2 regions of the Holdemania sp. 1001095H_141210_F2 genome follow, and region 2 is predicted to be linked to the other one. Evidence: a T-box and tRNA genes for the amino acid it is inferred to sense, from the RefSeq annotation. Region 2 holds a T-box; the other holds one or more tRNA genes.
The links. The T-box of region 2 lies ahead of serS (serine--tRNA ligase). A T-box ahead of a tRNA ligase gene usually reads a tRNA of that ligase, here a tRNA-Ser.
Positions count from the first base shown of each region.

Region 1: it has a tRNA-Ser gene. The T-box ahead of serS (serine--tRNA ligase) is inferred to sense a tRNA for this amino acid. The anticodon was not compared.

Region 1 is NZ_JADNPO010000001.1:65,486-69,912, forward strand. It holds gene I2G61_RS00325 (hypothetical protein) at 1-612, opposite strand, end outside; tRNA gene I2G61_RS00330 (tRNA-Leu) at 970-1,056, opposite strand; gene I2G61_RS00335 (phosphatase PAP2 family protein) at 1,110-1,640, opposite strand; tRNA gene I2G61_RS00340 (tRNA-Ser) at 1,776-1,865, opposite strand; gene I2G61_RS00345 (TM2 domain-containing protein) at 1,967-2,653, opposite strand; gene I2G61_RS00350 (aspartate/glutamate racemase family protein) at 3,351-4,013, shown strand; gene I2G61_RS00355 (four-carbon acid sugar kinase family protein) at 4,010-4,427, shown strand, end outside.
Region 2 is NZ_JADNPO010000008.1:11,555-15,981, forward strand. It holds gene gyrA (DNA gyrase subunit A) at 1-88, shown strand, start outside; gene I2G61_RS06845 (helix-turn-helix transcriptional regulator) at 373-1,350, shown strand; T-box leader at 1,492-1,693, shown strand; gene serS (serine--tRNA ligase) at 1,732-3,015, shown strand; gene I2G61_RS06855 (GNAT family N-acetyltransferase) at 3,063-3,488, shown strand; gene I2G61_RS06860 (C45 family autoproteolytic acyltransferase/hydolase) at 3,674-4,427, shown strand, end outside.

The sequences.
Region 1 (4,427 bases), on a different contig from region 2:
ACCGCCTTGATAGCCAAGGATCGCATAAGCATCGGGTTTTACTTGATATGAATCGTCAGACAGATAAACTAAATAGGACTTTCCAACTTCAATGTCGATATCTTCGGAAACTTTTTGCTTGATATAAGCAGGTTTTTCAGTGGCTGATGCCACAGCGTTCCTTTGACTGGGCTCTAAGGTTTGAAGATATTCTTCGTAAGCGATGATACCGCCAGAACGTGTGAAATGGATCGTTTGACCGGCAGAAAGATCACCTTTCAGGCTTTTGAGAATTGTCAGAGTGCCATAAGTATAAGGCAGAACAATCTTATGTTTGATCTCATGAACGGTGCTTCCTCCCTCAATGGAACAAACTGTCGCTAAAACGACATCGGTGCTGGCCTGAATAAGCGTATCCTGATCCAGCGCGTCAGGGACAAATTCCAAAAGCAGATTCTGAATTTGAATCGAATCCGGATCCAGTTGGGCATAGGCGTCGGTATAGGAACAAGCCTGCAGATCAGCAGAAGCGGAAGATTCGTCAAGCTGAACCTGAGGGGCGGCGTTATTCCTGTCGACGGCGCAAGCAGCAAGCAGAAAAGCACAGAGGAGAACAGTACCGGAATTCTTCATTGAAACACCTCCTGAAATTAAGCAGAATACATTATTTAACTAAAGTATAACAAGAATAAGACGGGAAGGGATCCAAGTTCATAAAAAGTTAAGAAAACAGGGATAACATTAGTCATATTAAGAACGTTAAATTGATAAGATTAGAGGACGCTGATCTGAAATGTGATTCATGAAAAAATAGTGATTCTGACGTTAAAATCATCCTGTTGGACTTTCTATTTATGAAGTTGACTATTTCCTGCATCTGATATTTCCTTTTCTGCCGAGGCAGGTGCTGGATAAGCTCAAAAATCGTCAGTTATCACCGCTAAGATTCAAATACAAAAAAATCAGACTTTCGTCTGATTGTCTTTTTCATGGTCCCCGGGGCCGGACTCGAACCGGCATGGTATCACTACCGAACGATTTTGAGTCGTTTGCGTCTACCAATTTCGCCACCTGGGGAATTCATGTGCTTATTTATTATATCTGATCCCCAGAGTGAAATCAAGTAGAAATTAACACTTTTCCCCGTCGGCCGGTGTGAGCTTAACGCTGCGTTGCTTCATCAATCGGACAAGCCAGGCGCCAATACACAGACCGACAAGACAGCCTGCCAGAACGTCCGAGGGGTAATGTACGTGCAGGTAAATCCGTGAGAAAGCGATTAAAACAGCTCCGCCTAATCCCATCCATTTATAAGGGCCGCCATAAGCGAATAGAATCATCATCGCCGCAAAGGAAGTCGCGGTATGACCTGATGGAAACGAACTGGACGTCGGCATCGCAATCAGAGCCGGCAGTTCGGCATGCGTCATAAACGGCCGCGGCCGGTCGACCAGCTGTTTAATTACTAAATCGTTTAACGACCAGGTCAGCACGATGGCCAGAAGCAGAAAGGCGGCAGTCTGACGATCCTTCTTAATAAAGTAAAAATAAAATGCAAAGCAAATCCACAACGCGCCTAAATTTCCCCAACCGGTAATAAAGCGCATGACCGCCGTCATGGCCGGAGATTGGAACACCTGTGTGATCCATTCCATAATCATGAAATCCAAAGGGAATCCCTCCTTTTTGAAACTATCCCTAGCATAACACAAAAGGGCGGTACTGATTCTTAAGAGTTGTTGAAAAAAACTTAAGAAAATAAAGAAAAAAGGCTTGGTTAAGCCTTTATTTACACATGGCGGAGAACATGAGATTCGAACTCACGGAAGCGTTGCCACTTCGCCACCTTTCCAAGATGGTGCCTTAAACCACTCGGCCAATTCTCCAAGTGCTTTTATATTATAGCGGATCCATATCGGGATGTCAAAGGTTTTAGCAAAATTCATAAGAAAAAGACGACTCAGCAGCCGTCTTTCTTACTTGCGTTTCAGATTTTGTTCAACGTTTCCTTCGTCTTTTCAATCATGGGATTGATCAGTCCGGCATATTTCGGAAAATGGTATTTGCAGTCGATCAATTCCTCGGTCAGCGTCATCAGCTCCTGTTTCAATTTGACAGTATCCATTGTGATCTGGGATTTTTCCAAGGCCATGGAGATCCGCGTACTGACCGCTTCAGCGAATTTGCGGTCCATCGCCTGCCGCAGATCGCTCTGATGAAACGGAGGTTCAACGTCGATATCCTGCGCCAGATCCCACATCTGTTCAACGTCTTTATTCAGAATATCAAAACGGCGCAGGTAATCCTCTAAATGCGGCTGGCCTTTTTCCACTTCGTCGATGACGCGGGTGAAGTGTTTGGAGATTTGTAAATAATCCTGTTCCATTTGTTCCTCGCAATGCGAACAAAAGGTAGACTCGCGGTTCGGCTCCAGGCGTCGTCCGCACTGACGGCAATGTCTTCCGTCATTTTGCGGTTCGCTGTTTGTTTTGAACATTGTAATGAAGGCGCGGATCGTATCAATCAGCCAGCCGATTCCCATGACCCCAAATGTAAAGAAGTATAAAACTCCCAAGCCATATTGGCGGCGAATAAAGTGGTGAACGCCAAAGACTCCAAAAAAGAAGGTGATAAAAAACATAAGTATCGGATCATATTCTTCATGATCATTCATAAGGTAAACCTCCTGTGCAGCATATTTGCGTTTGTAAATACAGTATATCAGATTTATTTAAAAACAATCGGAAAAACTTATGAAGAATTTCGTAAGAAAGTGACTTTTCGGCGAAGCTGCAAGAAGAAAAGCGTTGTTCGCTGAGACAACCGTGACTGAATCCATTTGTCCTTTCTTTGGATTGAACTTTACTGAAAACAGAAACAAAACCTGATTTCGCCAGACGGGTTAAAAAGACCACAGACAAAGAAAAGTTGATTTCCGCAAGAGACCCTTAAGAGAACTGTTCGCGTTCTTTTAGCTATGCGAACAATCTTTTTATCATTTCCTTTAGGCGGATATTGATCTTCAGCGCCAACTTACACATGGAAAGCGGCACATTGCGGATGCCCGTTCCGATAGAATCGTCTTTTCGTTTTTCCATAATCGGCTCAAACAGACACAATTCAACCCTGGAAAATGAAGATAATTTTATGCTTGAACTGGATTGCCGCGGGAATGGAGAAAATGAAAAACAGGTTGTCTTTCATCTGCCGGATTTTTTGCGCCTGGTTTTCAGTAATCCATTGCTCGCCATGCAAGAAACATAAAAAACCAAAACAAGTGAAAAAAGCAATGATTATTCTGACCGTTTGTTTTACTCTGAAAATTCAGCTTTCCTGTAAAATGAAGACAAAGCATAAAGGAGGAGATTATTATGCAGAAAGTCGCGGTTATTCATACCAGTCCGGTCTCGCTTAACGAGCTGAAAGCCTTGTTTGCGGAGTTGTTGCCGGAGGTGGAGATGATCAACATCATTGACGACAGTTTACTGGAGGAGGTCAAGCGCAATAATGGAATCACGCCGGGCATCGTCTCAAGGATGTGCCTGTATGGTCAGGCGGCGCAGTCGATGGGCGTGGACTTGATTCTGAACCAATGCTCATCCGTGGGTGAAAGCGCGGATATTGTGAAGCAGACTGTAACCTGCCCGCTGCTTAAGATCGACGAACCGATGGCCGAGGAAGCGGTGCAGCTGGGAACGAAAATCGGCGTGATCGCTACGGTGGGTTCAACGATGAAACCAAGCTGCAATCTGATTCGTACAAAAGCACGGCAAGCAGGCAAAGCCGTGGAAATGAAGGAGTATCTGGTTGCCGGGGCACTGGATATTTTGATGAAGGAGAAGAATCAGGAAAAACATAATGAACTCGTGCTGAAAGAAATTAAAAAGGCCGAGCAGGAGTGCGATGTGATCGTTTTGGCTCAGGGGAGCATGACGGTGATGCTTCCCTATCTGGAGGGAATTTCCAAGCCGGTGCTGACCAGCCCGCGTAAAGCGGTGGAACGCGTCAAGCAGATGCTGGCGCAGCAGGCATGAGTTCTTTCGTTGACAAAGCACCTAAGATCGTCGTGCTCGACGACGATCCGACCGGGATTCAGATGGTTCATGACGTCGCGGTATATACATCGTGGGAGGAAGAAGCCTGTGAAAACCTCCTGCAGCAGAGTGAGGCGATGGTCTATATCCTGACCAACACCCGTGCGCTCAAGCCGGAAGCCGCGCGCTGCCTGCTGCGGGAATTGACGCAGAATCTGATCACGGCGTCCCGTCGAAGCAACATTCCTTTTTGGCTGGTACTGCGCTCGGATTCAACCCTGCGGGGGCATTATCCGCTGGAATCCGAAACGGTTCGCGCAGGACTCAGCGAGCATGGAATTGAGGTGGAGGGAGAAATTCTGTGTCCATATCTGCAGGGGATGCGAATCACGCGGAACGATATCCATTATCTGA
Region 2 (4,427 bases):
ACTGAATTCAACGGTAGAAACGGATGAAACCGGGGATCAGAGCAGCGAAGTTCAAGGGGACGCATCTGAATCTGAGATTCAGGAATAGACTGAAATAGAACTGGTTTTAAAAAGTAATGAAAAAGCTATAGTCGATTAAGATTATAGCTTTTTTTCGGAATTCACATTCACTTTAATAATTTTTAGAACAGGATAAAGAATAGGATGTAACTGAGAAGAAAAGCGTTCTCAATTTTAATAAGAATAATATTCAAGCTGAAATCAAGATCTTCAATTCCTGAAAGTGAAAAACGAAAAAGGCAAGTCTGATCAAGCGGCGAAGCAGGGGGTGGCCTATAATTGCAAAGTAAGCAGCGAAAGGAGGAAAGATTTATGCTTGAATGGCAAAAACAGATTCAGTACGTCGTTAATGTGATTGACGAGAGTATCAAAGCGCATCAGGACGAATTTCTGACCTTGAATGCTTTGGCCGATCAGCTGGGCTATTCCGAGTTTTATACAGCGCGAAAATTTAAGGCAATATCGGGAATGGTGTTTCGGGATTATCTGCGCCGGCGGAAACTGGCCTTTGCTTTAAAGGAAGTCCGTGACAGTGAGAAAGGAATCCTGGAAATCGCTCTGGATTATGGCTTTTCTTCCCATGAAGCCTTTACCCGGGCGTTTAAAAACTTGTATGGCATAACGCCCAGCGATTATCGGAGACATCCTGTGCCAGTTATTTTACGTACGAAAATCAATCCTTTTGATCGCTACTTTTTTGGACAAGGAGAGATTGGTATGGTTAAGTCATCAGAAGCTTTAAAAATTTATTTCGTTACGATTCCAGCTCATCAATTTTTGTATGTTGAAAATAAAGAGAGTAACGGATACTGGGATTTCTGGCAGAAACAAAATCAGATTCCAGGTCAGGATCAGGCAACGATTTGCGGATTGCTCGACAGTATCAAAGGAAAATTAGATGATGAGGGCGGAAGCGAAGCGAACAGCGGCGGAGGTCAGATTATGGCTTATCGTAATGATCCGTCAGGACGGCTATGCGACTGGGGCTTCCCCCGTACAGAGTGTTACGGAGTCCGGCTTCCCAACGAGTATCAAGGAGAAATTCCCACAGGGATGCAGCTGACAGAAATTCCTGAGGGCGAATACCTCGTTTTTGAGCATGGCCCGTTTGATTATGAACAGGAAAATCGCAGCGTTGAGGAAAAAGTTGAGAAGGCGATGGCTGATTTTGATTTCAAAGACACTGGATATGGTTATGATACAACGACTCCAGGACGGTTAATTTATTTCTATTTTAATCCTGAGCGGTGCTGGAAATATATCCGCCCAGTTCGTAAGTTTTCAGATTAATTTTCGTTTTGCGGATTCAATATCTCAATTTCTCGTTTATTTTCTTTCTTTCGGGTCAAACTGAAGAAGGAATGAAATCGGAATTACGTTGGTTTCGTTTTATCCATTGACAAAAAAATGGGGCTTGATTAAAATGAAGGTGTTAAAACGTAGATGAGGATAAGTAAGTACATGATTTTCTTTAGAGAAACAGTGGTTGGTGAAAACTGTTGTCAATCCGTGCTGAAATCCACCTCGGAGTGAAAGTGAACCTTTCCGGTTATCGCCGTTAACGATTCAAGTGACTGATGTTTCACGTGAAACATTGGTAATTAGGGTGGCAACACGAGGCATCGTCCCTGAGTGGGCGGGCCTTTTTTATGTTAAAAGGAGGAAATAGTCATGCTGGACATCAATTTGTTGCGTACAAATCCAGAAGTAGTCAAAGAAAACATTAAAAAGAAGTTTCAGAATCAAAAATTGGAATTAGTCGATAAGGTGGTCGAATTGGATCGTCAGTTCCGGAAGGCGAAAACCGACGGCGATAGTCTGCGGGGACAGCGGAATGCCATCAGTAAGCAGATCGGCGGCTTTATGAAGCAGGGCTTAAAAGAAAAAGCGGAAGAAGCAAAGAAAGAGGTTGCCAATATTGCAAGGCAGCTGGCTGATTTGGAAGTGAAGGAAGAAGAATTAGCAGCGGAGATCAAAAAGATTATGCTTGTGCTGCCGAATATCATTGATGAAACAGTCCCGATTGGCAAAGATGACAGTGAAAACGTGGAAATTGAAAAATTCGGCGAGCCTGTCGTTCCTGATTTTGAGATTCCTTATCATACGGAGATCATGGAGTCGTTTGATGGAATTGATCTGGACAGTGCCAGAAAAACGAGTGGAAATGGTTTCTACTATTTAAAAGGCGATATTGCCCGTCTGCATTCTGCAATTTTGTCCTATGCGCGGGATTTCATGATCGACCGTGGCTTTACCTACTACATCCCGCCATTTATGATCCGCAGCGACGTGGTCACAGGCGTCATGAGCTTTGCGGAAATGGAAAACATGATGTATAAAATTGAAGGGGAAGACCTGTATTTGATTGGTACCAGCGAACATTCCATGATTGGCAAGTTCATTGATACGATTATTGATGAAGAACAGCTTCCGCAGACGCTGACGTCTTATTCCCCATGCTTCCGTAAAGAAGTGGGTGCGCATGGCATTGAAGAACGCGGCGTTTATCGAATTCATCAGTTCGAAAAGCAGGAAATGATCGTTGTCTGCAAGCCGGAAGACTCAAAATACTGGTATGATCAGCTGTGGAAGAACTCGGTCGATTTCTTCCGTTCACTGGATATTCCTGTCAGAACGCTGGAATGCTGCTCTGGCGACCTGGCAGATCTGAAAGTAAAGAGCTGCGACGTAGAAGCCTGGTCTCCGCGTCAGAAGAAGTATTTTGAAGTAGGCAGCTGCTCTAATCTGGGCGATGCGCAGGCTCGCCGATTAGGCATTCGTGTTCAGGGCAAGGAAGGGAAGTATTTTGCCCATACGCTGAATAACACAGTCGTAGCTCCGCCAAGAATGCTGATTGCTTTCCTGGAAAACAATTTAAACGCTGACGGAACGGTGAATATTCCTGAACCGTTAAGAATGTATATGGGCGGAAAGACAAAAATCGAGAAGAAATAGTATGAAAAGGGGAGATAACTCTCCTTTTTCATTACTTTGGAGGAAATATGTTAAGAACTATGAGAACAGACGATCTTGATTATGTTGTTAAGATCTGGTTGGAAAGCAATATTCAGGCTCATTCTTTTATTGAATCAGATTATTGGAAGGAGAATAAAGAAGAAGTGAGAAAAATGCTCCCTCACAGTCTTATTCAAGTCGCGGAAATTGATGGACATATCGTCGGTTTCATTGGAATGAATGAAACAAGAATTGAAGGTTTATTTGTAAGTTCTGATTTTCAATCAAGAGGGATTGGACATTCTTTAATCGAATGGGCTAAGACAGGAAATGAAGAATTGACGCTGAGCGTATATCAAAAGAATCAAAGAGCGTTGCAATTTTATCTTAAGGAAGGCTTTGTTATTGGTGAACGGCTTATGGATCAGAAAACAGGCGAAATTGAGCTTCTTATGCAGTGGAAAAGAATGTAATTGAGTAACATCAAATAATAACAGCCATATCAAATGTTTCACGTGAAACATAAGATTAAACAGGTGAGCTTTGAAAAAGGAAAAAGAAAATTAAGAATAAAATTTAAGCATAGACAAGTAATTTTTATTCAGTTATCCTAATTGTGGGGTTGGCGCCAGCTCCTGAAATCAGGAGAAAATAGAAGATGAACAATTTAAACTTAGTTGGAACTCCACGAGAGATTGGTTTTCAATATGGAAAATATTTTGCAGAACTGGGCGTTAATCTGTCCGCAACGTTGCCTCCCGGAACGAAAGAACGAAAAGAATACAGTGAATCAGTAAAATTCCTGTATAAATCTGATTATCCGGCGATTCTGGAAGAAATTGAAGGAGTGGCGCAAGGAAATGGATGTGATGCGGAGGTACTGACTCAATTCTTGTTAAGCATGTATGTTTATACGGCGATGAATTTCTGTACCTGCATTACAGGATTAGATCACCGCGGGCATCTCTTATTAGGAAGAAACAGTGATTTTTTGACTGCGATGCAGCCAATGTATAGTCATTGCGTAATTAAACCTGCGTCAGGCTATGCTTTTACAGGAAACACAACAGGTTTTGTTGAAATGGAAGACGGCATGAATGAAAAAGGACTCGCAGTTGGGCTGACTTTCGTATACAGCGCACAAAAGCATTTTGGTTTAAACGCCGGAATGATCGTCAGGATCTTATTAGAACACTGTGCAAACGTAAATGAAGCAATTACCAGGCTAAAGAAAATGAAGATCGGCTCATCTCAGATCTTAACGATGGCTGACAGCACAGGCAACAAAGCGGTTGTCGAATGCAGTGCGCAGCATATCGAGATTATTCAATCTCATTCCATCTTATATTCAGTAAATCAGTTTGTCAGCGACGCCATGAAACCAGCTAATCCAGAAAATATTGATGATATGG